DNA from 2 places in the Mesorhizobium sp. BR1-1-3 genome. Region 1 is predicted to be linked to the other one. Evidence: riboswitches for the same ligand, from Rfam matches in the RefSeq annotation. Region 1 holds a riboswitch; the other holds the start of a gene.

Evidence for each region. Region 1 has a riboswitch for thiamine pyrophosphate ahead of LB559_RS28205 (YkoF family thiamine/hydroxymethylpyrimidine-binding protein). Riboswitches for the same ligand answer to the same signal wherever they lie in the genome.
Region 2: it holds a riboswitch for thiamine pyrophosphate, as region 1 does, so the genes downstream of both, thiB (thiamine ABC transporter substrate binding subunit) here and LB559_RS28205 (YkoF family thiamine/hydroxymethylpyrimidine-binding protein) in region 1, are expected to answer to the same signal.

The regions. Positions count from the first base shown of each region.
Region 1 is NZ_JAIUIC010000016.1:11,939-26,987, reverse strand. It holds gene LB559_RS28250 (PfkB family carbohydrate kinase) at 1-820, opposite strand, end outside; gene LB559_RS28245 (ADP-ribosylglycohydrolase family protein) at 817-1,857, opposite strand; gene LB559_RS28240 (GntR family transcriptional regulator) at 1,861-2,586, opposite strand; gene LB559_RS28235 (DUF982 domain-containing protein) at 2,816-3,085, opposite strand; gene LB559_RS28230 (hypothetical protein) at 3,170-3,427, shown strand; gene LB559_RS28225 (methyltransferase family protein) at 4,207-4,902, opposite strand; gene LB559_RS28220 (ABC transporter substrate-binding protein) at 5,075-6,097, opposite strand; gene LB559_RS28215 (ABC transporter ATP-binding protein) at 6,090-6,857, opposite strand; gene LB559_RS28210 (ABC transporter permease) at 6,854-7,615, opposite strand; gene LB559_RS28205 (YkoF family thiamine/hydroxymethylpyrimidine-binding protein) at 7,708-8,316, opposite strand; TPP riboswitch at 8,307-8,420, opposite strand; gene LB559_RS28200 (hypothetical protein) at 8,604-8,921, shown strand; gene msrA (peptide-methionine (S)-S-oxide reductase MsrA) at 8,991-9,509, opposite strand; gene LB559_RS28190 (glycosyltransferase family 39 protein) at 9,592-11,139, opposite strand; gene LB559_RS28185 (hypothetical protein) at 11,439-12,146, shown strand; gene LB559_RS28180 (hypothetical protein) at 12,232-12,546, opposite strand; gene LB559_RS28175 (hypothetical protein) at 12,990-13,331, opposite strand; gene LB559_RS28170 (hypothetical protein) at 13,536-14,108, opposite strand; gene LB559_RS28165 (YMGG-like glycine zipper-containing protein) at 14,364-14,678, shown strand; gene LB559_RS28160 (hypothetical protein) at 14,947-15,049, opposite strand, start outside.
Region 2 is NZ_JAIUIC010000007.1:30,378-45,426, reverse strand. It holds gene LB559_RS17230 (ABC-F family ATP-binding cassette domain-containing protein) at 1-1,633, opposite strand, end outside; gene LB559_RS17225 (thiamine diphosphokinase) at 1,635-2,294, opposite strand; TPP riboswitch at 2,382-2,496, shown strand; gene thiB (thiamine ABC transporter substrate binding subunit) at 2,540-3,538, shown strand; gene thiP (thiamine/thiamine pyrophosphate ABC transporter permease) at 3,547-5,172, shown strand; gene thiQ (thiamine ABC transporter ATP-binding protein) at 5,165-5,956, shown strand; gene LB559_RS17205 (M48 family metalloprotease) at 6,215-7,684, shown strand; gene LB559_RS17200 (RNA polymerase factor sigma-32) at 7,709-8,572, opposite strand; gene LB559_RS17195 (amino acid ABC transporter substrate-binding protein) at 8,895-9,668, shown strand; gene LB559_RS17190 (amino acid ABC transporter permease) at 9,795-10,475, shown strand; gene LB559_RS17185 (amino acid ABC transporter ATP-binding protein) at 10,472-11,242, shown strand; gene LB559_RS17180 (LysE family translocator) at 11,424-12,035, opposite strand; gene LB559_RS17175 (response regulator) at 12,191-12,850, opposite strand; gene LB559_RS17170 (ATP-binding protein) at 12,981-14,750, shown strand; gene LB559_RS17165 (CarD family transcriptional regulator) at 14,917-15,049, opposite strand, start outside.

The sequences.
Region 1 (15,049 bases):
AGGGCGGGATGCCGCGCGCCAGCGCGCTGACGAAAGCACCGATATGGGTGTCGCCGGCGCCATTGGTGTCGATGGCGGTGACCTTGAAGCCGGCAACGGTCTGCGCCGTGCCGTCGGCCAACCTGATATGGCAACCCTTTGCCCCGGAGCGGATGACCACGCCCGCTGCTTTCGGGCAGTGGTCGCCCAGCAGCCGTACCGCGAGGCCCTCGACATCGCCTGGGCCGGCAATCTCGGCGGCTTCCGTCGTGTTGCAGCTCAGCCATGTGGTGCGGGCAAGCACCCGCGACAGGATGGGACGCGGAATGTCCGTGATGACCGGCGTCGGGTCGAAGACGAAGGGAATACCTGCCGGCAGCGCCTCGATCCAATCAGTGAGCGCATCGCGACTCTTGGGGTAGCTCAGCGTGTAGCCGGAGGTGAACACCCAGTCACCCGGTGCCACCGCGACCGGCGCCATCATGTCGAGGCTGAGAACGCTCTCCGCACCAGGCCACGACACGAAGGTGCGTTCGGCGTCGCTCGAGATCATGGCGACGCAGTTGCCGCTGTCCATCACGGGCGACGGCGGCGTCAGTGTCTCGATACCCTCGGCTATGAAAGCAGCGCGCAGGAAATCGCCATTGGGCCCGCTGCCGAGTTGGCCGCCGAACACCACCCGCATGCCGGTGCGGCTGGCCGCGACCATCATGTTGAAGCCGCCGCCGGCGACCTGGGCAAAGCTCGATGCCGTCTTTTCCATGCCGGGCGCCGGCAGGGCGTCGATGCGGTAGACATAGTCGACCACGGCACTGCCGACATGGACGAGACGGCCGCTCATTCCGCCGCGTCCTTGCCGGAACCGATCTTCGCCATCCTTGCTGCCACGAGATCGGCGGCGAGCGCGCGAACCTCCGACATGTCGAGGCCGACAAGCCGGGCGATATGCTGTTGCGGCAATCGGGAAAAACCGCTGCAGGCGCCGGCCATGCCGGCGGCGATGGCGCCGATCGTATCGGTGTCGCCGCCGAGATTGGCGCTGATGACGGCTGCTTGCCATGGGTCGCCACGCGCGACTTCCAGCACGGCGAAGGCCGCCGGAACGGATTCCTGGCTGGCGACGCCGGTGCCAACCAGATCGGTGATCAGCCGGATCGCATCCCTGATCGCCTTGCCGCGCACGATGTCTTGCGCCCAGACGATGCGCGCGGCGATGTCGCCGCCGGTCACCCAATGTCCGAGTGTCGCCCCTCGCCTCGCCGCCGCGACCCCGCTGGCGGAAGCGTCGCGCCAGCCACCGCCGGCGACGCCGCGGCTGACGGCTGCCGCAACGGCAGCGGCGGAGGCGATGGCAATCGAGGTGTTGTGCGTGGCCCGGCAGGTCTCAGCCACCTTGCCGACGAACCCTTCCAACGGTTCGAGCGGCATCATGATGCCGACCGGCGCGATACGCATCGCCGCACCATTGGTGTCGCCGCTGCGCCCCGCTTCCTCAGCCGGCACACCATTGTTGATGGCATCGATGGCGCGTTTGGTCGATGGCCCCAAAAGGTCATAGCTGCCACGCGCCTTAACCTCGCGTTCCCAGTCGAGCAGCGCATTGACCCAGCGCGCGTGGTCGAAACGGTCGCCGGATTCGACCAGGATGCGGCCGAGCAGCAACGCCTGCTCGGTATCGTCGGTGATGGTGCCGGCGGCCAGTCCCTTCGATACCGGATGATCCGGGAAAGGCTCGATGAAATCCTCGACATGGCCGTAGAGTTCGGCAATGCGAACCGGCGACAAAAGCTGCGTCGGCATGCCGAGCGCATCGCCCAGCGCTCCGCCGACAAGCGCCCCCATGGCGCGGTCAATAGCCTTGCTGGTTGCATCCGACATCGCTCAGAACCTCATATGCAGCGCAAAATGCGCCGGATTGAGCAGGCTGGTGACGTACTCGATCGGCCGGTCGTCGGCGGCGCGCGTCAGCCGGCGGCCACGCAGGAAAGGCGTGCCTTGCGGGCAGCCGAGGATGGCCGCATCCTCGGCATTGAGCATCTCGATCTCGACCCATTCCTCGCCATGGTCGGGAATGAGGCCGGCGACGCGCAGCGTCTGGTGCAGCGAGCCCTCGCGCAATCCGCGCAACGGTACGTCCTCGAGCTCGGAGGACAATGGCAACCGGCTGCGCTCGATGGAGATCGCATGGCCGTCGCTGGCGTTGGTGCGCACCCGGTCGACGGCGATGAAGAACGGGCTTTCGATGCCAAGCAGCGCAGCCAGATCGGGGTCTTCGATGACCTCCAGCCGCAGCGTCCGCGTCTCGGCATTGGCGCCGGCATCGGCCAGCGCGCGCGACCAGCCGATCGAGTCGTCGACCGGCTTGCCGTCGAAGGTGACGAACGAGCCGATACCAACCTTGGTCGTGATCAGCCCGCGGCTGGACAGTTCCTCGAGGCCTTTGCGGACCGTATTGCGGCTAACGGAGAAGCGCTGGACGAGTTCGTTCTCGCTTTGAAGGCGGTCGCCGAAACCGAGGACGCCGGAACGGATCTCATGTTCGAGGACGGTGGCGATCTGCTCGGGCTTGCCCGTGCCGGGAGACAGTTGAACCGCGCGCCGCTTCATAAGGGTACCTGTTCAATGAACCTGTATAATCCTGTTCAATACCGAGGCCCGGATGCTATGTCAACAGATGCCGAAGACTGACCAACAGGCAGCGAAATGTGCGGGATAACCGTGCAGGGCGTGCCGAGAGGCAGGTCAATAGCCCTGAAAAGCCGGTCGGCGATCGCCAAAAAGAGGCATACATCAAGGGTATGGAGCCAGATCCTGATTCAATTTCAGCAGGGGCAGGCTACGGGATCGACACCTCACGCGGTTCGACGAGGATGTCCGCCTCGATAGCGGCGTTGATGAACGCCGCTCTTGCCGCCGAGACTTCTTTCTTTCCCTCGAGCACGGCCAGACAGGCCTTGCGGGCAACCATATGCTTTTGCCCGGTCGCAACCGGCCAGCGGTTCAGCAGGATGTCGGCAGCCTGAGCGACCCGCTCCACGTTGAAGATCGAGTTTCGCGATCGGCCGAGCACAATCCTGACCGGCTCATCGAAACGCTGATCTTGCACGATGCCACTCCCCAAAGTCGGCATTCATCGATTCGCGGCCTTCAACCCCGAGCAATGTGATAGGTTCTGCGCCAAAGGTGCAAGATGTCCGATTCCAGTGGCCAGAAAAATCCCAGGCTGATCGTCGTGGTCGCGTTCGATCGCGGTGAGGATGGCGAGTTGTTCCCAGCCTTTGGACCCGCCGACCAGCAGAGCGAGGATCGCGCCATACGCACCGCCAGGGCTCTGACGGCAAAGCATTCCGGCGTCATCGCCTGGAGCCGTGAGGCCGATCCGACGCTGGGCGAATATGGTCCGCCGAACACGCTCTTCGTCAGCGGTGACGTGCCTGACATGGAGTAGTCGACTGGCGCCAGCATCTGAACGCCTCGCCCATAGGGTTTGATGCGAGCCGGTTTTGCCTCGCCAGCAAGCAAAAGCCCGCTACGGTGAACCGGAGCGGGCCTTGGAGGAGGACAAGGGGTGGGACCCTCTCCTCTTGTTTCCACGGGGGGGTGTGGACCGCAATGACCATACGAAAGTTTTGCAGAGTGCAGGATCACAAGCCGGCTTGCCTGCATCACAATCCGGTGCACGCCGACATTGGGGCGCTCACGAGATTGCGATCAGTTGGCGATAACCCGGCTAGATGCACCCGAGTACGACAAGCACGATGACAATGAGCAGCACGAGCCCAAGGCCGCCGCCGCCATAGGAGCCGGCGCCGTAGGATTGAACGTCGCAGCTGCGATGTTCAAAAGACGAGCGCTCCAAAGGCCTACCGTTCCGCGATTGTGGCGGGCATCGCGCGGAAGAAGTCACGCCAGCAACAGAACAGCCATCCAGGTGATGGCAACCAGAATTTAATTCCGGCACGCCTGTGGACCGCAGAAAGCCCACCAGTGTGGCGGGCTTTCCGATCGGCCGGAGATGGCGAGAAGCCGATTGCAGAAGCAATTACGCGAGGTAGTGAGTTTCAGCTTCACAGAGAGAATACTGAAATTGAAGTGTGTTATATATATCTCAAAATTTCTGAAATAATAAAGTTGTAATATTAGTTTGCACAAACAATGCGCAGATCTATTGACGATCAACGTTACCAGGTGATTGCAGACCGAACGATTCTGCGCGCCGGGGCGCTGTTAAACGACGCCGTAGAACAGCCTGTAGTGGACGCGCTTCATATAGTCCCGGTACTCCGGCGTGGCGGCCAGCAGCGCCTCTTCACGCAGGATGCGGTGCACCTGGAAGAAGGTGATCACCGCGTAGACGGCTAGATTGTAGAAGGAAAAGGCCGATAGCAGGAACAGGAGATGGCCGGCAAGATAGCCGGCATAGATCGGATGCCGCACCAGACGGTAGGCACCGCCTGTCATCACGCCGCGATTGCCCGGCAGAATGGCGAAAGAACGCCCCAGCGATATCTTTCCCCAGATCACGAACCCCAACGCCAGGGCCTGCAGCGGCGCCGCAACATGGACCGGGATGATGGCCACGCCCGGCTCCAGGTCGATGAAACCGACACCGAAGCTGGCGATCACGGAGACAACCACCGTGAGCGGGTTCCAGTCGCGAACCTTCGGCCGACGCGACAGAAGCAGCCAGGTAAAGGTCAGGATCTCGGAAATCGCCACCAGCGCCACATTGATGCGCGTCGGGTCGAGCATCAGGTGATACACGCCGCGGTAGACGAACATGCCCGCGAAGGCCAGCGCGCAGATCCGAAAGAAACCTTCGCGCAAATCCACCAGGATCTCACGCTTTCGGGCTGCGGACAGAATCGTGCCGTCACTGACGTGCGAAAGCGCCTCGCTTTTTGATATGAGCAATGCAGACACCCCAATGATCCCTCAGGGCGACCTTTGCACGCAACCATTGCCGGGCAGTTAATCAACAAGATCAGATCGGTCTTAAATTGGCTGTCGGGGAGCCAGGGCGCCACTTCCAGACGACCTGCTCCCCGCGGTCGCCCAGAAAGACTGGCGACCCATGTCATTTGGTTTTGCCAGACTAGCTCAGATAGTCGTTGCGGAAATAGCTCCCGAAATCCGGGCGTCGAGCAACCAGCTTGCCGTCGGAATCGCGCAAAATGCCGGAGGCGAAGAGATAGTCGCCAATCGCTTCCATCTTGGCCGGATCCATCGTCCCGATGGCCCCGCTTTGGCTGCGTAGATAATGGCCGTCGATCAATGCCTTCAGCGAGGCGTGGATCAGCGCCGGATTGGTCAAGGCATCCTTGTTTGCAGCGATCAGCAGGGTTGCCGCATCGTCGGGGTGGTCGACAGCGAACTGGTAGCCGCGTCGCGTCGCCTGAACGAAGTCGGCCGCAGGCTTAGGATTGGCCTGGAGATAGGCTTCGCTCGAAGAGATCAGCGTCGTGTGCTCGTCAGGCACGCCATAATCGGCATAGACGAAGCTGCGCTGCTTGACGCCCCTGAGTTCGGCTTCGACACCCTCCCAGGTCGAGACTTCGAGCGTGAAATCGACCGACCCATTGGCCAGCGCCTCATAGGCTGAGGTGCCGAGCGTCACCGTCTCGAAATTGCCCTTGCCGCCGTCGTGGCGGATGATGGTCGATATCAGCGCGTTTTCCCAGGCACTGCCGAAGCCGCCATAGATCAAGCCGTCGAGGCTTCTTGGGCTTTTGATCTCGTTGCGTGCCGCATTGAAGACCACGCGGCCTGTTTCGGACTGCACCACCGCATAGACGCCCTTCAGATCCGCCCCGGCGGTTCTCTGGGTGAACAGGCTGATGGTGCCGTTGATGCCGAAATCGGCGACGCGGTTTGCGACCAGCGTGCCAGCACCGGTATCGCTGTAGGGCAGGATGTCGACCTCGAGTCCGGCCTCGCGATAAAACCCTTTGTCGCGGGCGACGAACAGTCCGATGTGGTTGGTGTTGACCGTCCAGTCGAGGGCGACGGTGACCTTTTGTGCCGCCGATTGTGCTCGAGCCCGACGCGTTCCGGCAATCAAGGGAAGGCCGGTGGCAAGGGTCAGCAACAAGGCCTGCCGGCGCGTCAAGTCAGTCATGATCGTGTCCTTTGGATGGATTGGGGTTGAGGATGATGTCGAGGATTTCGGCCTCGAGCGCGCTTGCCTGGCGCGCGGCATCGCCGCCAAGGCTGCGCGGGCGCGGCAACGGCACCCTGATTTCACGCACGATGCGGGCCGGGCGCGCCGACAGCACATAGATGCGGTCGGACAGGAACACGGCTTCGCGCACGTCATGGGTGATCAAGAGCGCCGTCCAGCGATGATGCCGCCACATCTGTTCGAGCCAGCGCTGCATGGCGGTGCGGGTCAGCGCATCGAGCGCGCCGAACGGCTCGTCGAGCAGGAGCATGTCGCGCTCCTGCACCACGGTGCGCAGCAAGGCCGCGCGCTGGCGCATGCCGCCGGACAGCTGCGCGGGAAAATGCCGCTCGAAGCCGGCAAGCCCGAATTCGGCAAACAACGGCGCAACGCGCGCCCGCGCCGCCTGTCTCCTCATACCTTGCACTTCGAGCCCGAGCGTCGTGTTGTCGAGGATGCGCCGCCATGGCATCAGCGCGTCGCGCTGCGGCATGAAGGCGAAGTGCCTGCCGTGGTCGTCGAGCCGCGCGCCGTCGAACAACATCTCGCCCTCGCCATGCTCGGCGCCGGTCAGAAGCTGGAACAGCGTCGACTTGCCGGCACCCGAGGGTCCAAGGATCGAGACGAACTCACCAGCGCCGACGCTGAGCGAAATATCGGCCAGCACGTCGAGCCCACCGAACGCCTTGTGCACATGCCGCAGTTCGAGCCGGCTCATCGCCAGGCCCCCGTCCCGGCAGTTTCCCTGCCGGCTCGCTCCCAGGGCATGGCAAGGCGCTGCAGCAACACGGTCAACCCGAACAGGACAAGGGTCACCGCCGCGCTGACACCGACGGCGGCAAGAACCAGATCAGGACGGAAATTGTTTTTGGCGTTGAGCATGTAGATGCCCAGTCCCTTTGCGGCACCGGCATACTCGGCGAAGATGGCGCCGACCACCGCATAGGTGATGGAGATCCTCAACCCGGCAAAGAAGTAAGGCAGCGCCGAAGGCAGCCGCGCGAGCAGGAAGATGCGCCAGCGCCCTGCCCCCATGGCGCGCAGCATTTGCCCGATCTCGGCCTCGGTCGCCTCATAGCCTTCGACCAATGCGACCAGCATCGGAAAGAAGGTGACCAGCGCCACCAGCATGATCTTGGGCGCCAGCCCGAAACCGAACCACAGCACCACCAGCGGCGCGATCGCCACCAGCGGCAAGGTCTGGCTGACGATGAAGACGGGAAACAACGCACGCCGCAGCGGCTGGAAGAAGTCGACCAGCATCGACAGCACGAAGGCGGCGCTGAGCGAACAGGCAAAGCCAAGAAGCGTGGCACGGATGGTCGGAACGGCATTGTCGGCCAGCGCCTCGCGATTGAGCATCGCTTGCTCGAAGACGCGTGACGGCGCCGGCAGTATCGTGGCCCTGATGCCGGAATAGGTGGCATAAAGCTCCCACGCCAGCAGGAGCAAACCGGCCGAGATCATGGCCGGCATTGCCTTGACGAGAAAGCTCGCGATCGGGCGCGAAGCGACTGATGATGAGACCACGGGAGATAACCTTTGACGGCCGCGAGAGCGGCGCGGCTTCAGACGGCCGACGGGCTGTTGGCCGAGACCGTGACGTCGAGGGTTACGTGGCCAGCGCCTGGTCCGAAACGGCAGAAAGCCTCGTCCAGCGCCGAAAAGATCGCACCGGCATCACCGCGCAGTTTCGTGCAGAAATGTTTGGAGCGCTCATAGACGCCGGACTGCTTGAGAAAGTCTATGCAGCCGTAGATCTCGTCCATGTGGTCGTCTGTGCCCATCACATAGAGCGAGAACTGCGCCGCCGCAGGCTGGCCGGTGGCAGCAGCATTGCGCACCGCCGCGATGGCCGCGTCCTTGCGCGGGCCGAGTGGACCGACGGGCCCGCCAAACGCATCGGAGCGGCAGATCGGATCGTCCGGCTCGCCAGGGCAGCCGCGCGAGATGGTGGCCGACAACACGCAATGTTTGCCGCTGCGTGCCGCCGCCACGAAGAGGTCGCGCATGGCAGGAAACAGCACTTCGGGCGGCCCGACCAGCAAGGTCGAGATGTCGTCGGTCTCGATCCTGAGTTTGTCGCGCCAGGGATCGAGCGCACCGAGCGCGCCAAGGATGACACCGACGAAATCGTCGGTCATGGGATATAGGGAAATCTGTGCGCCTGAAAACATCGCCCGCCTCGCTCCGCTGGTATTACCCAGATCAGCTTCTAGGGTCTGTGGGCTTGCCGCCCCCGTCTCAGCCCCGACCGTACGGAGCACCCCTGTGGATGTGCGCCTTAAAGCATCATTCGAGTTGAAGGAAAAGCCGTTTTTTTATCGCACTGCGCCAAAAGCATTGCGCCAGGGCGGGAGCGGTTGGCTCTGCCGGCGCGAGAATTTATCGGGAACCTTCACCAGGCCGCGAGGTTGTCCCACCAGTCGCTACGCGACGAGTTCACAGACAATGGAGACAAACCATGTTCATGAAAATCCTCGCAGCTTCGGCGCTCACCATTGGCCTGGCGACATCGGCCATGGCGCAGAACAATGGCACAAGCGGCACCGACGGATCCGGCGGCAGCGGCAAGTCGGTCACCGTCGACCCAAATACGCCGGCTTCGCCGAACACGGTAGACCCCGGCACGACCAACAGTACGACGGTAGCACCGGGGGTCACGAATTCAAACGCGGATGAAAATTGCCCTGCCCATCCGCAGGGCGCACAGCCCGATGCCAGTGGTACGTCGCCGGGCACCACCGCGCCGACAGTTAACGACAACCATTGCGGCAAGTAGGAATTGCAATGAAAAGAAGCCGCGGAGCGAGCGCTCCGCGGCTTCTCAAATCCTGTCGTATCAGTGTATCTACGGCACCGCTTTTTCCCGAACCGGCAGCTTCCACCCCGGCCTGACGAAGTGGCAGGTGTATCCGTTGGGATATTTCTCCAGATAGTCCTGATGCTCGGGCTCGGCTTCCCAGAAGGGGCCAACGGGTGCGACTTCGGTGACGACCTTGCCCGGCCACAGGCCCGAGGCATCGACATCGGCGATCGTGTCCTCGGCGATGCGCTTCTGTTCGTCGCTGGTGTAATAGATCGCCGAGCGATAACTCGTCCCGACATCGTTGCCCTGGCGGTTGCGGGTCGTCGGATCGTGGATCTGGAAAAAGCGTTCCAGCAGCGTGCGATAGCTTATGATGGCCGGATCGAAATTGATCTCGATGGCTTCGGCATGGCTGCCGTGGTTGCGGTAGGTGGCGTTGGGCACGTCGCCGCCGCTGTAGCCAACACGGGTGGAAATGACGCCGGGATAGCGCCGTATCAAATCCTGCATACCCCAGAAGCAGCCACCGGCAAGGACTGCGCGTTCGGTCGAAGTCGCCATATCACGTCTCCTCAAAGGCAAGTTTGTCTGGACATAGATGGGCATTGTCACCTGCTTCGTCCAGCGGACCGGCGGATCTGCTTCAGTTGCTCGGTCGGGCGAGGCCGTCGATAGCACCCGGCAACTGCCGCGCGCCAGGCGGAATGGCGGCGAAGCTGATCGCCACCGGCGGCGCCTTGAGCGACCAGTCGAAAAGAACGGTTTTGACCGGGATGTCGCCCACCCATGCCTGCAGATAAGATGGCACATCGCGCCCGGGCCAGACCAGCAATATGCCATGCTCGCGCAGCCGCTCCTTGGTGATCCAGGGGGCGTACTGCATGTTCAGTTCGGTGAAGATCGACGGCTTGTCATAGGCATTGAGGCCCGCCAGCGGCGCAATAAGGGCATGGCCGCCGACGATGTCGAGCCGATCGGGCGTCGCAGCGTGCCAGACAGCCTCTGCCTCATCCGAGATCTTTTGCGCCGGCCAGCAGACGGCGTCCATGCGCCCACGCAGATTGCATTTCGTCCAGCGGATGCCCGCATAGGCACCGGATATGCCGACAATGGAGATGAGCGCGCAGATCGCCAGCTTTCGCATCTCGATGGCGCCGAGGCGATGGCCCAGCAAGGCGAGCGCCACAACGCCAGCAAGATTGTACATCGGCGCGCCCCAGGCCTCGCCGGCGCCGGTGAACAGGGACGCCACCATGACGAGGATCGCCGGGCCAACCCCCATCCACAAGAGATAGACCAGCGTGCCGCGCCCGACGGGCTTTTGCGGCGCGGGCGAGCGCCGCAGCAGCCCTGATATCGCCAGCACCAGAAGAAAGCCGCAGAGCCCAGCCATCTGGACGCCGATATAATAAAAGCGGGAGCGATGAGCCACCACCCACTGATCGCGCCAGGCGGCATAGGTCAGCGGCAGGAAATCGACGCGGCAGAGTTCGGCGGCCAGTGGAGCGGCGACAGCGCCGAAAACCGCGAGCCCGAGCCATGGCCAGGGCGTGGCGAGCCGACTGCGTGCGCGTGTGTCCGACAGCAGCCAGATCGCCCCGAAAAGCAATAATAGGCCGGTGGAAAGCTTGGCATAGAGCCCGACGCCCGACACCAGCCCGAGCGCCAGCCACCAGCCCGGCCCACCACCACGGCCCGCACGCCACAACAGCCAGCAGATAGCGGCCCAGAAGGGCATCTGCGCGTAGTCATGATTGAACTGTGGGGTCGGCCAGCCGAAGAAATAGAGCGACGGCATCAGAAGCACGGCGGCCAGCGCGCGGGTTCGCCCGAGCATGTCGCGGGCCAGCAGATAGACTAGCACGAAAGTGGCCGAGATCGTTAGCTGAGCCACGAGATATTGCGGCCAGCGGAACGATCCGGTCAGAAGATGGCTGATCTCGAGCAGCCAGCCGGGAAGCTGTGGATGCTTATAGGTCAACAGCACCCATTCGCGGCCCCACATGAAGCCTTCGACGACATCGTTGGGCGGTGACACGTCGACAAGCGCGGGCGCCACGGTCCAGCACAGGATCTGTGTCAGGCATAAAAGCGCTAGGCCGGCTTCTGGATAGCGCGTCAGCCCCTGCCAGATCGACGACTGCCGCCAGTCGCCTGGAACAGAACTGCCGACCGGCAGCCAACCGTTCATGGGTTCGTCGATTCGCGTCATGCGGTGGATAAATCACACCGGACGGTTTTTGGAACAGCCCAGAACTCGAAGCTTACGAAAATGTATACTTGGGCGACCATGGCAAAACCAAGATTGAGGCAGAGTTTCGCGCCACCATGCCGCCTCTTTCATCATCACATGCCAGCAGGACAACAATGGAACACGCCGTCCCGGGGCGCCCTGAACATGCCGGGCACGGCGCATCGGGCGTGATCGCGGCAGGCGTCGCCTACGCCTGACCGGTTCCCGTCCCCAAAAAAGCATCCAGGATTTGATAAATGCGCCACCACCATGCCGTCATCCACTACCGTGCGCTCGATTTCTGGATGGCCCGTGCGGCCGTTCTCGTGATCATCTGCCTGCAGCTTCTGGTCATCAACAATCTCTCATTCGGGCCGCGCTGGCTAGCGCCCGCGCTGGAGGCCGCTCTGCTGCTGCCCTTGTCGGTGGCCACCGCCTGGACACAGGCCGCCACCCGCAAGGCGGTCGAGAACCACGAGTGGCATGCGATCGGCCAGTTTCGGGTCATGATCCGCAGAACAGCCCTGACCATGACCGCCATCATCAGCATCATGAACTGCGGTTCGCTGGTCCTGCTGGTGCGTGCCTTGCTGGAGGGCCATGCCGGCAACAGCGGCACGACGCTGCTGATCGACGCACTCAACATCTGGGTCACCAACGTCATCGTCTTTGCCTTGTGGTTCTGGAGCACCGACCGCGGCGGCCCGCCGACCTGCGGCCTCGTCAAGCTTGCGCAGGCCGATTTCCTGTTCGCGCAGATGACGTTGAACGACCGTGACCTCCGAGATTGGCTGCCCGGTTTCGTCGATTATTTCTTCCTCGCCTTCACCAATGCGACAGCGTTTTCACCCACCGATACCTTGCCCCTTTCCCAGCGCGCCAAGCTGCTGATGATGGCCGAGGCCATGATCTCGCTGCTGACCATCGCGCTGGTCGCGGCACGCGCGGTCAACATTCTCGCTTGATCGGCCCGACACGCGAAATAGCCCGCCCGGCGCACCGGAACGGGCTATTTTGGGTTGCCTTCGACAGTTGAAATGCAGCGCCGGACTAGTGGCGCTTGCCCAGCCTGTAGCTGTTGCCGCCCAGCAGGTTCACGCCGAGCCCGCTCAGAACGCCACCGACGATGCCGGTCTTGTTGCCGTTCAGAATGCCTGAGACGACATTGCCGCTCAGGATGTTGTTGCCGCTGAGCACGTCGTTCAGCGCGGTGATCTTGCCAAGGTCGATGGACGGCGAAACATTGATCAGGCTGCTCGAATTGCCTCCCCAGCCGCCCGAACCTCCGCACCCACAACCTGCCTCGGCGGCTCCAACGGACGATGCAACTGCAACAGCTGCGAAAATAACAGTGAACTTGTTCATGAAAGCTACTCCCGTTTGATGATGGAGATGGCTTCCGTCTTCTGTGGTCTACCTCTTGCTTAACAATATATGAACACTTCATCCGCTCAAGTCTTTATCTAGTTTCGGTGCTTCAATCAAAAATTAACAATAATCATTATGCATAACCGACATGATTAACTTGCTTATCACAACGGACGATGACGAGACCGGTCAACTCGAATGCCGCTCAGCAATGGCCGATCGGAAATGCAAAAAAGCCCGCCCCGGCGTGAGCCGAAGCGGGCAGCGGTCGGTCCTGAAAATGGGAGCCACGCCGCGCCAGGTCCACCTGTCTCGGTAATTCCGTCAGGCAGCAGCCAACAGACGACGCGGTGCCAACAGCTACTCCTCCACCCCCGGTTTGAATCTCCGCACCACAAACTCGAACAGCACGTCCGAAATCCACATCGCACAGACGCCGATCAGGAAGGCGGCCGCCAGTGTGGTGGTGTCGTCGGCGGGATCGGGCATTGGGCATGAAACCGCTCCCAGTCTTCCCGAGGCGCGTCCGGGGCGGGAACGCGCAGGCTCTCACCCTGCTGCCGCTCCAGTTCCGCATAGGATGTGAAAACCCGATCGAGGCTTTCAGGCTTGGTCCAGCCCTTGGTTTCAGCGAGCTTGCGGTTGCCTTCGGAAAGACCGTCAAACCAACTTTTGCCGCCAGGCGCGGCGGACCCGTTGTCCGCGCCTGCCGGTGACTGTGCCGGATTGCCCGCCGGCAGCGCACGCGCCGCCACGGACCCGGCGTCTGCCAGATCTGTCATGTGATGTTCCTTTGTTGAGGTGTTAGAAATGGACCGGGCAAAGCTTGTCATCTCCCCCCTCGAGGGGGAGATGGCCGGCAGGCCAGAGGGGGTCGGTTCGACTGGACGCGACCTCTTGTGACAGATGAAGGTTAGCGCTCTACGCGAGACGACCCCCTCTGTCGCCTTCGGCGACATCTCCCCCTCGAGGGGGGAGATTAGAGCCTAGACATTATCCCCCCAGTTTTCCCAAAGCAGCGTGATCGTGCCGGTCACCGCGATCGTCCCATCAGCGTCGATATCCGTGCCGGTGGCAAACGCCAGGTTGAGATAGAGATCGACCGGCGTCGCCGTGCCATCCAGCGTCGCGGCGGCGGCGATGTCGGCGGCCGAGGCGGTCGACAGCGCGGCGCCGACACCGTCCAGTGTGCGCCCGGTCGAGGCCAGCACATTGACCATGGTCGAGGCCAGCGTCGCGCTCGATGCCGCCGCTGAGCCGAGCGACCAGGTCAGTGCCGCATTGTCGTTGATTGTCGCGGCGCGGGCGCCGAGCACTGCGAATTGCAATCTCGCAGTGCCGCCCTTGATGCGCACCTTGCCGTCGGCGAAGTCGAAGATCTTTTGGGCAGCATAGGCCAGCGCATCAGTGACCGGCACCTGCATGCCGGCGAAGGTGAAGACGGTGCGATACGATCCGCCCTGCCCCGTGGTCACGACTTTCAGGCCGAGTTTGGGCGGGGCAAGGCCGGCCTCGCGGGCGGCGGCACGGGCAAGGGTGCGGGGAAGACCACGGGTCATGGCATTTCTCCATTTTTTCAGTGGCAATTCTGGCACTCGACCCATCGAGCCCCAGCAGGGCGAGCCGTCGAAGGCTGAATCATTTTGACAAGGAGCACCGCTAGCGCCTTGTTCGAAAGAGATGTTTTCGGCCGCCGGTCTATCAACGCCCGAGAAACCATGTCTTATATCGTGAGGCCTCGTGCCCCCGTTCCGCCGCAATGCGACCGCACGTGGCCAGCCATAGGGATTTCAGGCCTTCAAGGGAGACCGCACATGAACTTTCACAAAGCCATCGCCGCCGTGCTGATGACCGCAGCACTCGCAGGCTGCGCACAGACCGAAGGCCAGCAGCGGGCCGGAACCGGCGCGCTGATCGGCGGCGCCGGCGGCGCCCTCGTCGGCCAGGCCATCGGCGGCAACACCGAAAGCACGCTCATCGGCGCCGGCGCCGGCGCCCTGCTCGGCGCGGTTGTCGGCAGCTCCACCACGCCGCAGCGCCGCGGCGAACAGATGTGCCGCTACCAGGACCGCCGCGGCCGCATCTACACGGCACCTTGCGACGACCGGTATTATAACGGCGATTATTGAGGCGACCGCAGTGGAACTACCAATCTCCCCCCTCGTGGGGGAGATGTCCGACAGGACAGAGGGGGGCGCCGTAGAACGCCAGCCATCACCGCAATTCTAATCAGAAACGAACCCTCAACCCGCGAAATTCTCGTCCACGAACATCTCCGCAAATTTCTCGGGCGGGAGGGTCGTGCCGTTGACGCGAGCGATTTCGACATTCCTCACCCACATATCCCGGATTGCTGCCGGCACTCCCTCGGGCATGTGCATGGGTTGGGCGACTGCGTCATGCCACCGTCCATCGCCACCAAACAGAGATTGCAGTTTGGGGGCCATTCTTTTCAAGCCCTCTTCCGACTCCTGAGTCTCGAAACGCCTGCGCCAGTATT
Region 2 (15,049 bases), on a different contig from region 1:
TCTTCGGCAGGGATTCCAGTGCGAATTTCTGCTTGAACGACAGTTTCTTCGCCGGCACTTTTGGCGCGGCGGCTTCGCTCTTGCCTGACGCGGGCGCCTCGCCATTTTCGGCTCTCGCCCGCGCCTTGCGGTCGTCCAGCTTCGTGCCGCCGCGCTGCGCCAACATGTCGGAGTAGCCGCCGGCATATTCGATCCAGCGGCCTTCACCATCCGGCGCGATCAGGCTGGTCACGGTGCGGTCGAGGAAATCGCGGTCGTGGCTGACCAGGATGACGGTGCCGGCGAAACCGGCGACCAGTTCCTGCAGCAGTTCAAGTGTCTCCATGTCGAGATCGTTGGTCGGCTCATCGAGCACCAGAAGGTTTGCGGGCCGCGCCAGCACGCGCGCCAGCAGGAGCCGCGCCCGCTCGCCGCCGGACAACTCGCGCACCGGCGTGCGCGCCTGCTCCGGCTTGAACAGGAAATCCTTCATGTAGGAGACGACGTGGCGCTGCTCGCCATTGATGACGAGGTTCTCGCCGCGTCCATCGGTGAGATATTGTGCCAGCGTCTCCTGCGGGTCGACCGCCTCGCGCTTCTGGTCGAGCGTGGCGATCTCCAGATTGGTGCCGAGCCGCACCGAACCGGCGTCCGGTTTCATCTCGCCGGTCAGCATCTTCAAGAGCGTGGTCTTGCCGGCGCCGTTCGGCCCGACCAGGCCAACGCGATCGCCGCGCTGGATGCGGGTCGAAAACGCCTTGACCACGGTGAGATCGCCAAAGCTCTTTTCGATGTTTTTCGCCTCGATCACCAGCTTGCCGGACTCGGTGGCGTCGCTCGCCACCATGGTCGCCGACCCTTCGGCCCCGCGATGACCGCGAAAACGCTGGCGCATGGTCTGCAACTCGCCGAGCCGGCGCATGTTGCGCTTGCGCCGCGCCGTCACGCCGTAGCGCAGCCAATGCTCTTCGCGAACGATCTGGCGACCGAGCTTGTGCTGCTCGCGTTCTTCTTCCTCCAGAACCAGGTCGCGCCATTCCTCGAAATGGCCGAAGCCCTTGTCCAGCCTGCGGGTCTGGCCGCGATCGAGCCAGACCGTGGCGCGCGACACGCGTTCGAGGAAGCGGCGGTCGTGGGAGATGACGATCAGCGCCGAGGAGGTGCGGATGAGTTCTTCTTCCAGCCATTCGATGACCGAGAGGTCGAGATGGTTGGTCGGCTCATCAAGCAGCAGGATATCGGGCTCTGGCGCCATGACGCGGGCAAGGGCGGCGCGCCTCGCCTCGCCGCCCGACAGGTCGTTCGGACGTTCCTCACCCGACAGGCCGAGATGCTCCATCAGATAGCTGGCGCGGTAGGGATCGTCGGCGGGGCCAAGCCCGGCCTGGACATAGGCGCGGACAGTGGCAAAACCTTCCATGTCGGGCATCTGCGGCAAATAGCGGACGGTCGCCGAAGGCTGGCGGAACACTTCGCCGTCCTGCGGCTCGATCAGGCCGGCGGCGATCTTCAGCAGGGTCGACTTGCCGGACCCGTTGCGGCCGACCAGTGCGATCTTGTCGCCGGCCGAAGCCGTCAAGGCGGCGCCATCGAGCAGCGGCGTGCCGCCGAAGGTCAGTTTTATCCCGTCGAGGTTGAGAAGGGGCGGGGCCATGTCAGCTTTCAGGTAAGGGATAGGGATGAGCGAGCAGCATCGCGCGGCCATGGCCGAGCGCGATTTCGAGGCGGCCCCCGGTCTTGTCGGACTTGACCTCGTTGGAAATGGTCAGCGACGAACCGAACGCCACCTTGACGTGAGCGAGCGGCCATTTGGCGCCGGTGACGGTCAGGCCGTCGAGCTCGGAAAAGCCGAGCACCGAAAACAGCGTGCCGTCGGCATAGTCGAAGCCGGCCGTTCCGCGCAGCAGGGGGATGCCTTCCTGAGCGCCGCTGGTCAAAAGCACGTCCGTTCCCGCCTCCGCCAGCCGCAGGGCGAGCGACAGATGCAGAAAAGCGTGGTCGGCGCGCTTGCCGCCAAAGGCGCCGGCCAGCACCAGGCGGGTCGCGCCGCGCTCCAGTGCCGCGGCGACGGCAAGTTCGCCATCGGTCTGGTCCTTTTCCGCCGGGAAGGTCCGGCGCGGCACGGAAGCGAGATCGTCCGGCAGGTTGGCCGGCACCGAATCGAAATCACCCACCCACAGCTCCGGCACGAGACCCAGCAACCGCGCATGACCGATGCCGGCGTCGGCGGCGATGACGCGGGAGCCTTTGACCTGACGGTCGAGCCGTGGCGTACGGATGAGATCGCCGCCAAGCAGGATGGTGAATGTGCTCATATCGTGTGGCCCTTACCAGCCCGGCACGGGAAACGGAAGGCGGCAAACTCCCGCTTGCATGGCGGATCGGCCCGGCCTATGTGTCGAAACGCTCTAACGGGGTGCCGGACGCGATCTTCGCGGACCGGCTGAGAGGCAGTCTCGCCAACCCGCTGAACCTGATCCGGTTTGTACCGGCGGAGGGATTAGACGTTTCGGACAGTCCGACGCCTCAATTCCTTTCAATTCGAACGAAGGAGGCGCCGATGCGCACGCTTTTATACGCTCTTGTTTCAGCAACGGTCGTGGCCTTGTCCGGGCCCGCCTTGGCCAAGGACAAGCTCACCGTCTACACCTATGAGAGTTTCACCGCCGACTGGGGTCCGGGTCCCGTGGTGAAGAAGGAGTTCGAGGCCGAATGCGGCTGCGACGTCGACTTCGTCTCGGTCGCCGATGGCGTCGCGCTGCTCAACCGCGTCAGATTGGAAGGCGCATCGACCAAGGCCGATATCGTGCTTGGCCTGGATACCAATCTCACCGCCGATGCCAAGGCGTCAGGCTTGTTCGCGCCGCATGGCGCGGTGACGGATGTCAATGTGCCGGGCGGCTGGAGCGACGACACTTTTGTCCCCTTCGACTACGGCTATTTCGCTGTCGTCTATGACACGCAGAAGATGAAGACGCCGCCGAAGAGCCTGAAGGAGCTGATCGAAGGCAGTGCCAACGACAAGATCGTCATCCAGGATCCGCGCACCTCGACGCCAGGCCTCGGCCTGCTTCTTTGGGTCAAGTCGGTCTATGGCGACAAGGCACCCGAGGCCTGGGCCAAGCTCAAGGCCAAGGTGCTGACCGTGACGCCGGGCTGGAGCGAGGCCTATGGGCTGTTCACCAAGGGCGAGGCGCCGATGGTGCTGTCCTACACGACGTCGCCAGCCTACCACATGGTCGCCGAGAACACGGAGCGCTACCAGGCGGCCTCCTTCGAGGAGGGCGAGTATCTGCAGATCGAGGTGGCGGGTATCACCACGACAGGAGCCAAGAATCCGCTGGCGGCCAAGTTCATGGCCTTCATGACCGGGCCGAAATTCCAGGATGCCATCCCCGAGACCAACTGGATGTTCCCGGCAGGCAAGACCGACAAGCCGCTCAATCCGGCCTTCGACAAACTGGTCAAGCCGACGAAGACCTTGCTGTTCAGCCCGCAAGAGGTCGCCGCCAACCGCAAGGCCTGGGTCGATGAATGGCTGGCGGTGATGAGCAAATAGGCAGCGCGATGGCGCCGGCGCATTCCACGGATTCCCGCGTCAGTGCCGGCATTGTAGCGCTCGCTGCAATCGCGCTGCTGATCGGCGGCGCGTTTGCCGGCCTGCTTTTCGAGGGCGCCCATGATTTCTCGGGCGCCTGGGCAGCCTTCGATCCCTATCTGCTTCGCGTCATTCGCTTCACGCTCTGGCAAGCGGTCCTGTCGACGCTGCTTTCGGTCATCCCGGGGCTGTTTGTGGCGCGCGCTCTGTCGCGGCATCCACGTTTCTTCGGCCGCGCCTTCATCCTGCAGATCTTCGCCGTGCCATTGGCGCTGCCGGCCATCGTTGCAGCGCTCGGCATCCTGGCGCTTTATGGCCGTGCCGGCTATTTCGCCGGCGTGCTTGCCGTTATCGGCGGCGGAAGCTGGCCGGGCATCTATGGCCTGTCCGGCATTCTCGTCGCCCATGTCTTCTTCAACCTGCCGCTGGCGACGCGGCTGTTCCTCGAGGCGCTGCAGACCATACCGGCCGACCAATGGCGGCTGGCGAGCCAACTCGGCATGGCGGCCCGGCCGGCGTTCCGGCTGATCGAATGGCCAACGCTGCGCGCCGCACTGCCCGGCGTCGCCGGGCTGGTCTTCATGCTCTGCATCACATCCTTCACGATCGTGCTGACGCTCGGCGGCGGGCCGGCCGCGACGACGCTTGAGGTCGGCATCTACCAGGCGCTGCGCTTCGATTTCGATCCCGCACGGGCCGTTGCACTGACGCTGCTGCAGATCGCCTTGACCTTTATCGTGGTGCTGGCACTGACGCGGCTAGGCGCCAATGTGGTCGGCGACACCAATTTGCCGGTCGCGCAACGCCGCTATCTCTCGGTCAATCGGAGCGAGACCTGGTTGAACGCGCTACTCATCGTCCTGGCGCTGCTGTTCGTTGTCGGGCCGATGGCGGCAACCGTGATGGCCGGATTGAGTGCCGATCTCGCCCGCTTGGCCGGCGAGGCCACTGTCCGGCAGGCAACGCTGACCAGCGCGGCGCTCGCCTTCCTGTCGGCGCTGCTTTCGGTGATGCTGTCGCTGGCGCTGACCATGGCGCGGCGGGCGCTAGCGCTGACCCGCCGTGCCGGCGCAAAGACACTGCTCGAACACGCGACCGATACAGGCGCCGGTTTTGTCCTGGTCGTGCCGCCGATCGTCGTCGGCGCCGGCTGGTTCCTGTTGTTGCGCCATGTCGGCGATGTCTTCGCCATCGCCCCGGTCATGGTCGTCACCGTCAACGCGGTGATGGCGATGCCGTTTGCGCTCCGCGCCGTGCGTCCCGCCTATGATGCGGCGAGCGAGCGTCACGAACGGCTCTGTGCACAACTCGGCATTGCGGGCTGGAACCGGCTGATGCTGGTCGACTGGCCGTCGCTGCGGCGACCGCTCGCCACGGCCTTCGCTTTCGCCATGGCGCTGTCGCTCGGCGATCTCGGTGTCATTGCCTTGTTCGGCAGTGATTCCGTGCAGACATTGCCCTACCTTCTTCTGGCTCGGATGGGCAGCTACCGCACCGAGGATGCCGCCGGCCTCGCACTGCTGCTCGGCCTCGTCTGTCTCGCTTTGATCGTGGCGGCGCACTGGCTGGGAAGGGAGGAGGTCCGTGATGCGTGAAAAGGCGGCCAACGGGCTCGCGAAGGGCGCGCCGGTGCGGCTGGACAAAGTGTCGTTCAGCTATGGCAGCTATGGCGAGGCGCCGCTTGTTTTCGATGTCGAGTTTGCCGCGGCGACGATCACCGCCATCATGGGGCCGAGCGGTTCGGGCAAGTCGACGCTGCTCAATCTGGTCGCCGGCTTCGAGACCCCACGGTCGGGCCGCGTGCTGATCGGCGGTGTCGATGTCAGCGCCGAGCCGGCCTCGGCGCGGCCGGTGTCGATGGTGTTCCAGGAGAACAATCTCTTCGCGCATCTTTCCGTCGAGCAGAATGTCGGGCTCGGCCGCTCGCCATCCCTGCGGCTGACCGAGGCGGACCGCGCTGCGGTCGCCGAGGCGCTTGCGCGCACCGGTCTTGCGGGCAAGGAGAAACGCCTGCCGCGCGAGCTCTCGGGGGGCGAACGCCAGCGCGTCGCCCTGGCCCGCGTGCTGGTGCGCGACCGACCGGTGTTGCTGCTCGACGAGCCCTTCGCTTCGCTCGGACCGGCTTTGCGCGACGAGATGCTGGATCTGGTTGCCGCCGTTCATGCCGAACGCGCCATGACAGTGCTGTTCGTCACCCACCAGCCGGAGGATGCACGCCGCATCGGCGAGCATATGGTGTTTGTCGACAATGGGTTGGTCGCCGCGACCGGCAAGGCTGATGATTTCTTTGCCGGGGCTGGTCCGGAGGCGTTCCGGCGCTATATCGGCGCGGGTGCCGGATATTCCACATCACGCGATGTTGCCCGGAAGCGGACATAATTTACGGTCAAACCGGCTCCAGGCGATGTGGCGTTTGCTTGCCATGACCGGGGGAGTGTGGCTAGGTCCGCCCTACCGGTCCGGCACGGGCCGTGATTTGCCTGCAGTATCCGGCGCCCGCCCCTGGGACGGGCCGCGGATACTGCAGCAGTTTGAGATATGGCACGTGAGCATTCTGAAGATCGTCCCCGATTTTCAATGTCATGTGCCGGGACCCGAAAGGAAGCCGTTCTGGCGATCGGCGCTAACACATTGGGAATGAAACCGCTGGCGCGCTTCCTCGCGCTGGCCGGCTTTGCCGTGGCGTTGGCAAGCTGCCAGATGTTCACGCCGCCGGAAGTTCAGGAATCCGGCTTCCAGCCTTCCGACAAGCCGATCACGGTGGACAATGTCGGCGCCAACAACAAGCTCGCCGAATTGGCCAGGGCGCAGCATCCGCGCATCCTGGCGACCTATGGCGGCGAATATTCCGATCCCAAGCTCGAGCGCATGGTCGCCAAGGTGGTCGGTAGTTTGACGGTGGTGTCCGCCAACCCGACACAGACCTATCGCATCACCATTTTGAATTCGCCCAATGTCAATGCCTTCGCGCTGCCGGGCGGCTATCTCTACATCACGCGCGGCCTCCTGGCGCTGGCCAATGATTCGGCCGAGCTTGCCGCTGTCATCGCGCATGAGATGGGCCACGTCACCGCCAATCACGGCTTGCAGCGCCAGCAACTCGAGGCAGAGGAAGGCCTGGCGACCAAGGTGGTTTCCGATGTGCTCGGCGACAGCCCGACCGCCAAGGCGGCGTTGATCCGCGGCAAGCTGAGGCTCGCGCAATTCTCGCGCAACCAGGAGCTGGAAGCCGACGCCATCGGCATCAAGTCGATCGGCGAGGCCGGCTACGATCCTTTCGCCGCCGGCCGCTTCCTGCAATCGATGTCGGCCTACACCGATTTCCGCTCGATCAGCGGCGCCACCGACGCCAGCCTCGATTTCCTGGCCACGCACCCCAATACGCCGCAGCGCATCGATCTGGCGCAGCGCCATGCCCGCCAGTTCGGCGCGCCGGGCGTCGGCACGCGCGACCGCGATTCCTTCCTCGCCGGCATAGACGGCCTGCTCTATGGCGACACGCCGGAAGAAGGCTATGTGCGCGGCGAAACCTTCCTGCATCCGGGCCTTGGCGTTTCGTTCACGGTACCGGACGGCTTCATCATCGACAATTCGGCGGCAGCGGTGACGGCCACCGGCCCCGGCGACATAGCGATCCGTTTCGATGGCGTGTCGATCGACAAGAACCGGGCGCTGACGGACTATATCCGCAGCGGCTGGGTGGCTGGTCTCGTCGACAGCAGCGTCAGGCAGGAAACCATCAACGGCAACGAGGCAGCGACCGCGCATGCCGGCGCCGAAGGCTGGCAGTTCGACATTGCGGTGATCCGCGCCGGCGGCCAGGTCTACCGGCTGCTGACCGCGGCCCCTTCGGCCAGCACGTCGCTGGACACGATCGCCCGCTCGGTCAGCGGCTCGTTCCGGATCCTGAGCGCTGCCGAAAAGGCGGCGCTGAAGCCGCTGCGCATCCGCGTCGTCACTGTCCAGCCTGGGCAGACGATGGGTTCGCTTTCGGCGCAGATGGTCGGCGTCGACCGTAAGCTCGACCTGTTCCGCGTCCTCAACGCGCTGTCGCCTGGTGCCGCGGTTTCGGCCGGCGACAAGGTCAAGATCGTCACGGACAAGTAGGCACCTCCGGACGCCTGCCGCCGTTCAGGCGGCAGTCGCCATGAACTCCGGATTCTGCTTCACCAACGCGACCTTCAGCTTTTCCATGGCGCGGGCCTCGATCTGGCGGACGCGTTCCTTGGAGATGCCGAGGGTTTCGCCGAGCGCTTCCAGCGTCGCGCCCTCGTCGTTAAGCCGGCGTTCCTCGATGATCCTCAACTCCCGTGCGTTGAGCGCGCGAAGCGCCTCCCTCAGCCAGAGCGAGCGGCGCGCGACATCGATCTTGTCGCCGACGATCTCGTCGGGCAGCGGATCGTCCGAGACCAGGAAGTCCATGCGCTCGGTCGAACCCGCATCGTCGGCAACCGGCATGTTGAGTGAGGAGTCGGGAGCCGACAGCCGCGAATCCATCATCGCCACGTCGGCTTCGGAGACGCCGAGTGCTTCCGATACTTCGCGATAGAGCGTTGCGTTTGACAGTGGCTCGGCGCCATTCGCCAGCCGCGCGCGCAGGCGTCGCAGGTTGAAGAACAGCGCCTTCTGCGCCGAGCTGGTGCCGCCACGCACGATCGACCAGTTGCGCAGGATGTAGTCCTGCATCGAGGCCCGGATCCACCATGTCGCATAGGTCGAGAACCGCACCTCGCGCTCCGGCTCGAAGCGGGCGGCGGCCTCGAGCAGTCCGACATGACCCTCCTGGACCAGGTCGCCGAGCGGCAGGCCGTAATGGCGGAATTTGGAGGCCATGGAAATGACCAGCCGCATATGCGCGACGGTGATGCTGTGCAGCGCGTTCTGGTCGTTGTCCTCTTTCCAGAGCAATGCAAGCCGATGCTCTTCGTCACGTTCGAGGTAGGGAGCCTTCATTGCCGCGCGGACCATGATCCGTCCTGCCGTGTCTTCCATCATGAGGCGCTCCCTGGGTGGTGCGGATGACTTTGCAAACTTGGCTGGCGCCCGGGTTGAAATGGCGGCGCCGTGCCCTAGAACAGCCAGAACTGCCATGCGCGGGAAAGGTTCCGCGACCGTGGCTGCGGGATTGTGTTGCCCGACGGGCTCCGGGGATGATCCGCGACAGTTCTGGTGTCGGCTGGAAAGCGCCAGTTTGAGTATGCGATTTCAGAAACTGGTTGTTTTTGGAATTCTGTTCCTTATTTTTTCGGCTTGCATCTGTCAGTTTCCAGCGCTCACAATATGCCGGTCGGCCGGCCAAGGACGGGATCACAGAAAAATGAAATGGCTCAAGTCGCTCATCATCGCCGGAACGCTGCAGGCCTTGGCTGTCACCGCAGGCCATGCCGGCGCCAATCTCGACCAGATCAAGCAGGCCGGGGTCATCAAGGTCGGCACGGAAGGCACTTATGCGCCATTCACCTATCATGACACTTCGGGCGCACTGGTCGGCTTCGACGTCGAAATCGCCAAGGCGATCGCCGACAAGCTCGGCGTCAAGGTCGAATTCCTCGAAGGCAAGTGGGACGGGCTGATCGCCGGCCTCGACGCCAATCGCTATGACGCCGTCATCAACGAGGTCGGCATCACCGATGCCCGCAAGGCCAAGTACGACTTCTCCGATCCTTACATCGCCTCCAAGGCGGTGCTGATCGTGCGCGGCGACAACACAGACATCAAGACCTTTGCCGATCTCAAGGGCAAGAAGTCGGCGCAGTCGCTGACCTCGAATTTCGGCAAGCTGGCCGAAACGAACGGCGCCGAGCTGGTCGGCACCGATGGCTTCGACCAATCGATCCAGCTGCTTCTGACAGGCCGTGCCGACGCCACGATCAATGACAGCCTGTCGTTCCTCGACTTCAAGAAGCACAAGCCCGACGCCAATGTGAAGATCGCCGCGCAAGAGGAAAACGCCGACTATTCCGGCGTCATCGTGCGCAAGGGCGATCCGGAGCTGGTCGCGGCGATCAACAAGGCGCTGGCCGACATCAAGGCCGACGGCACCTATAAGAAAATCTCCGACACCTATTTCGGCCAGGACGTTTCGAAGTAATCTATGAGGCGGGCCGCTCCGCGGCCCACAGGACATATCGAGCGGCGAGCCGTCTTTGACGGTCCGCCGCTTTTGTCGTGATATGTCGCGCCTCGACGAAGCCTCGACTTATTTGGAGGGTCTTACGTGCCGCACTGGCTGCAACTGATGCTGGAGTCGCTGCCTTCGCTGTTGTGGGCGGCGCTGATCTTCACCGTGCCGCTGACGCTGTTGTCCTTCGTCCTTGGGCTGACCGTTGGGTTGGGTGCGGCGCTTGCCCGGCTGTTTGGTCCGAAACCGCTGGTCGCGCTGGTGCGCTTCTATGTCTGGATTTTCCGCGGCACGCCGCTGCTGGTGCAGCTGTTCCTTATCTTCTACGGCCTGCCGTCGGTCGGCATCCTGCTCGACGCCTTCACGGCGGCGTTGATCGGCTTCACGCTCAACATCGGCGCCTACACGTCGGAAATCATCCGCGCGGCCATAGGCTCGGTGCCGAAGGGCCAATGGGAAGCCGCCTATTCGATCGGCATGACCTGGAGCCAGGCGATGCGGCGCACCATCCTGCCGCAAGCCGGCCGGGTCGCGGTGCCGCCGCTTTCCAACACCTTCATCTCATTGGTCAAGGATACGTCGCTGGCCGCCGCCATCACCGTGCCGGAGATGTTCCAGGCGGCGCAGCGCATCGTCGCCACCACCTATGAGCCGCTGATCCTCTATGTCGAGGCGGCGATCCTCTATCTGGCGCTGAGTTCGGTGCTGTCGGCCTTGCAGACGCGGCTGGAGACCCGGCTCAACCGCTATGGCGGCTTCCTGGAGGCACGCTCATGATCGGCCTCAGCAACATCGAAAAGCGCTTTGGCGACAATCTCGTGTTGAAGGGCGTGACGGTCACCATTGCCGAAGGCAGCGTCACGGCGCTGGTCGGCCCGTCGGGCGGGGGAAAGAGCACCCTGCTGCGCTGCATCAACCTCCTGGAGATCCCGACCTCGGGCACGGTGCGCATCGGCGACGAGACGCTCGAATTCCATCCTGGTGGCAGGGTTCCGGCCAGGGATATCCAGCGCCTGCGGCTGCAGACCGGCATGGTGTTCCAGAACTTCCAGCTGTTTCCGCATCGCACCGCGATCGAGAACGTCATGGAAGGGCTGGTGACGGTGCTGAAATGGGCGCCTGAGAGGGCACGCGAGCGGGCGCTGGCTCTGCTGGAGAAGGTGGGGATGGCGCACAAGGCCGACGCCTGGCCGGCGACGCTGTCGGGCGGCCAGCAGCAGCGCGTGGCGATCGCCCGCGCCTTGGCGCCGTCGCCGAAAGTGCTGCTCTGCGACGAGCCGACCTCGGCACTCGACCCGGAACTGGCGCAAGAGGTGGTCGACGTGCTTGGCAAGCTCGCCAGTGAAGGCACGACCATGGTGATGGCGACGCATGATCTGCGCCTCGCCTCCAAGATCGCCAAGGAAGTGGTGTTCCTCGATGCCGGCGTCGTCGTCGAGAAGGGACCGGCCGCGGTGCTGTTCAACAATCCGGAGCAGCAACGGACGAAGCGGTTCATTGCGACGCTGAAGCAGGAGGCTGAGAAGGAAGGCGGCGGCGGGTAGGCGCGGCCTAGGGTCTGTAGAATTCGGGCGATGGCCCCGAAGGCGCGCCGGTTCCGGTATATCTTGCCGGATGCGCGAGCAGGCCGTCAGCCATCCTTCGGCATATCGGGCCTTGCCGCCAGCAGCCGCTGAAATTTCACCGTCAGATCTCCCTCGAAATCGCGGCTCTTCATTTGCAGGTTCAGATATGATGGCTGACGAGCGCCACGCCAAGTCCGATGAGGATCGAACCGCATGTCTTGGGGATCACCCATCCGGCGCCAGTGAACCGGCCAACGGCGAGCGAGGCGATGCCGACCGCCGCAAGGTCGGCCATCGAGAAGATGAGATTGACGATGATGCCGAGGATGAGGAACTGCAACCCGACGGCCATGCCGGCTGACGGATCCACGAACTGCGGCAGGAAGGTCAGGAAGAACAGTGCCGTCTTGGGATTGAGGATCTCGACGACCATGCTGTCGCGAAATGTATTCGGGGCCGGCCTGGCACCATCCTCACCCATCCGGTTCCAGCCCAGGAACATGGCAAGGCCCAGCGAAATGAGATATGCGGCGCCCGCCCATCGGATCACCAAGAAAGCGACCGGCGCGTGTTCCATCAGTGCGGCGAGCCCGACCGCCGCGGCCAGGATGTGCACGTAACAACCAAGATGGACACCCAGTGCCGCCATCAATCCCGCCTGACGGCCATGGGCCAGCGTCTGCGCTGTCATGTAGAGAATCGCCGGTCCTGGCATGCAGGCGAAGGCGAGCGTTGCGAGGGCGAACGGAATCCAGAGATCCAGCGATGGCATGACAGCTCCTCCCATGATCAAGCCGTGGGAGGAGTAGGCCGGGGGGCAGGCCGAAAACATACGACGGATGCCGTATTTGGGTGATGATCGGGTTTGGCTAATCTGCCGATGGTTAAGGGGACGTTGCCGGGTTGCCCATTGTAGCGGCTGCGATATCAGCCGGTGGGCAATCCCAGACGAACCGCGTAGGCGGTCAGTTCGGCGGTGTTGTGGAGACTGAGCTTGCCCATCAGATTTTCGCGATGTTTGCGAGCGGTCGGCAGGCTGATGCCCAGTCGTTCGGCGATGTCGCGCGTGATCATGCCTTGCGCCACCAGTTGAAGGATCTGCCGTTCGCGTCGCGTCAGCGGTACCGGGGACAGGATTTCCTGCGCGGCTATCGGCTCGCTGTCCCTGCCTATATCGCTGACCGCGAAGCGAACGGTTTTCGCCAGATAGGTGCCTCCGTTCTTGACCGCTTCGATGGCAGCGCCGAGTTCCTCGGGATCGCCATCCTTGGTCAGGTAGGCGTTGGCGCCGGCGCTGAGCGCGGCGCGTACTGTCCTCGGCTCGACATTGGCCGTCAGCACCACGATCCGCAGGCGTGGTGCCAAGGTCCTGATGGTGGCGATAAACTGCATCCCGGCCACACCCGGCATGCCGAGGTCGAGGATCAAAAGGTCGGCGCGCGTGCTTCGCAGCTGGCCAAGCAGCGCCTCGCCATCCGCAGCCTCGGCGACGACCGAGACATTGTCCATAGCCGAGATAAGCAGCTTCAGCCCCTCGCGCACGATGGCATGGTCGTCGGCGAGTATGGCGGTGAGCGAGCGGTTCATCGGGGCACCATCCAGGGCTGCGGCGGCGTATATGGATCGATCGCCAACTTATGCGAAACAGGTTGCCGGTAGATCAACGGTACCGGGGAAGACCGGCCGGAGAATTACTTGGGACAATTGGAGGGATTCGATGCAGGAAGACAAGATACGCCAGGCCCTGGTCGAACTCCTGTATCGCAATTCCTACGGCGTGGTCATCTCCAACATCGTGATCTCGATGGCGGCGGTCTATGTTCTGAGAACGGCCGTTTCCGCCAATTGGCTGACCGGCTGGCTGGCGGCGCTGTATCTGCTGACGGCTCTCCGGGTGCTGGCGTCGCGCCGTTTTTTCAGCCGCTCAAGGGATCGCGGCTCGATCTTGCGCTGGGCATGGCTGGCCACGGCGTTTTCCTGTATGTCGGGCCTTCTGTGGGGGGTGCTTGGCTGGGTCGGCTTTATGCCCGAGGCGCCGATCGTGCTGTCCTTCACGGTCATCGTCCTGACTGGTCTCGTCTGCGGTACGGTGCCGTCGCTGTCGGCCTTTCCGCCGGCGCTGGTCGGTTCCATCCTGGCCACGGTGGTTCCGGTCGCCTTGCGCTGCTTGACCACCCAAAGCGATATTTCCGGCGCCTTCCTGTTCCTGCTCGCATCGCTGGTGGCGATCAATTTCTACTACTGCCGTATCACCTACCGCATGCTGCGCGAAACCGTCAGCCTGCGACTGGAGAACGAAACACTGGTCGAGCACCTGCAAGAGGAACGCGACAGGGCGCAGACCGCCGACCGTGCCAAGACGCGTTTTCTGGCGGCGGCGAGTCACGATCTGCGCCAACCGATCCATGCCCTGAGCCTGCTGGTCTCGACGCTTGCCATATTGGGGCAGCGCGGCGACGTACCCTCCGGCGAGGCGCGCGATCTGGCCAGCCGGGCGAAATCGGTTGTCAGCAACTTCAGTGGGCTGCTCAACGCTTTGCTCGATATCTCGCGGCTCGATGCGGGCATCGTCACGGTCACGAGCGAGGCGGTGCCGCTGCGCGACCTCTTTGGTGATCTTCGCAATGAATTCGCCGCCGAGGCAAAACAACGCGGACTTACGTGGCGCGTGGTAGACAGCAGTCTCTACGTCGACAGCGACCCGATGATGTTGAAGCGCATCCTCAACAACCTGGTCTCGAATGCCCTTCGCTACACCAAGCAAGGTGGTGTCCTGCTGGGCTGTCGCCGGCGCGGCGCATGTGTGGAGATACAGGTCCTCGACAGCGGCCCCGGCATCCCCGCCGATCAGCAGGGGATGGTCTTCGAGGAGTTCGTGCAGTTGCAGAACCCGGCGCGGGACCGCACGCAAGGCTTGGGACTCGGGCTCGCCATCGTTCGCCGCACCGCCGAGCTGTTGGGGCACCCCCTGAAATTGGCTTCGACGTCCGGGCGCGGTTCCCTGTTTTCCATCACCGTCGCGAAGGCCGGCGCGGTGCAAGCTCGCTTGGAGGTCGACACGACATCGCCGGCCAGCAGTGCCGCCGGCATCATGGTGGTCGAGGACGAGGGCGACGTTCTCGATGCCATGGTGCGCTTGCTCAGCCTGGAGGGACATCGTGTCTATCCCGGCCGCTCCGCCGCAGAGGCGCAGGAGGCCCATACGGCGGCGCTGGCTGCCGGCGATGCGCCGGTCGACCTGATCATCGCAGACTACCGTCTCGAGAATGACACCACCGGCACCGACGCGATCCGTGCGCTTCACGCCCATATCGGCCGGCTTGTCCCGACCATCATCATTACTGGCGATACGTCGCCGGCGCGCCTCAAGGAGATCAGCGCCAGCGGCAGCCGCATCCTGCACAAGCCGATCGCCGACGAGGAATTGCGCGAGACCATTGCCGCGGTCTGCTTTGGCGGCAAGGCGATAAGTGGCGACACACGTTAAAACGAAAACGCGCGCTCGACGGCTCGGCGCGCCGGCAAGCCGCGATGCAGCACGCTGGTGCGCAGGGCCTACCAACATCGAAGCTGCCGCCCGAAACCAAAAGAGGCCCCGGTCAAACCGGAGCCTCCAATCGTTTCTGGCAGGATTTCTCGAAAGGTGAGAAAGATCAGGCAGCTTCTTCCTGCTCGGCCTCTTCATTGTCGGCCTTGGCGCCACGCTTAGGGCCCTTGTTGAGGTTGACCTCGATCAGGCGCACGGCTTCGGTTTCCGACATGCGGTTGACGGCCGCGATCTCGCGG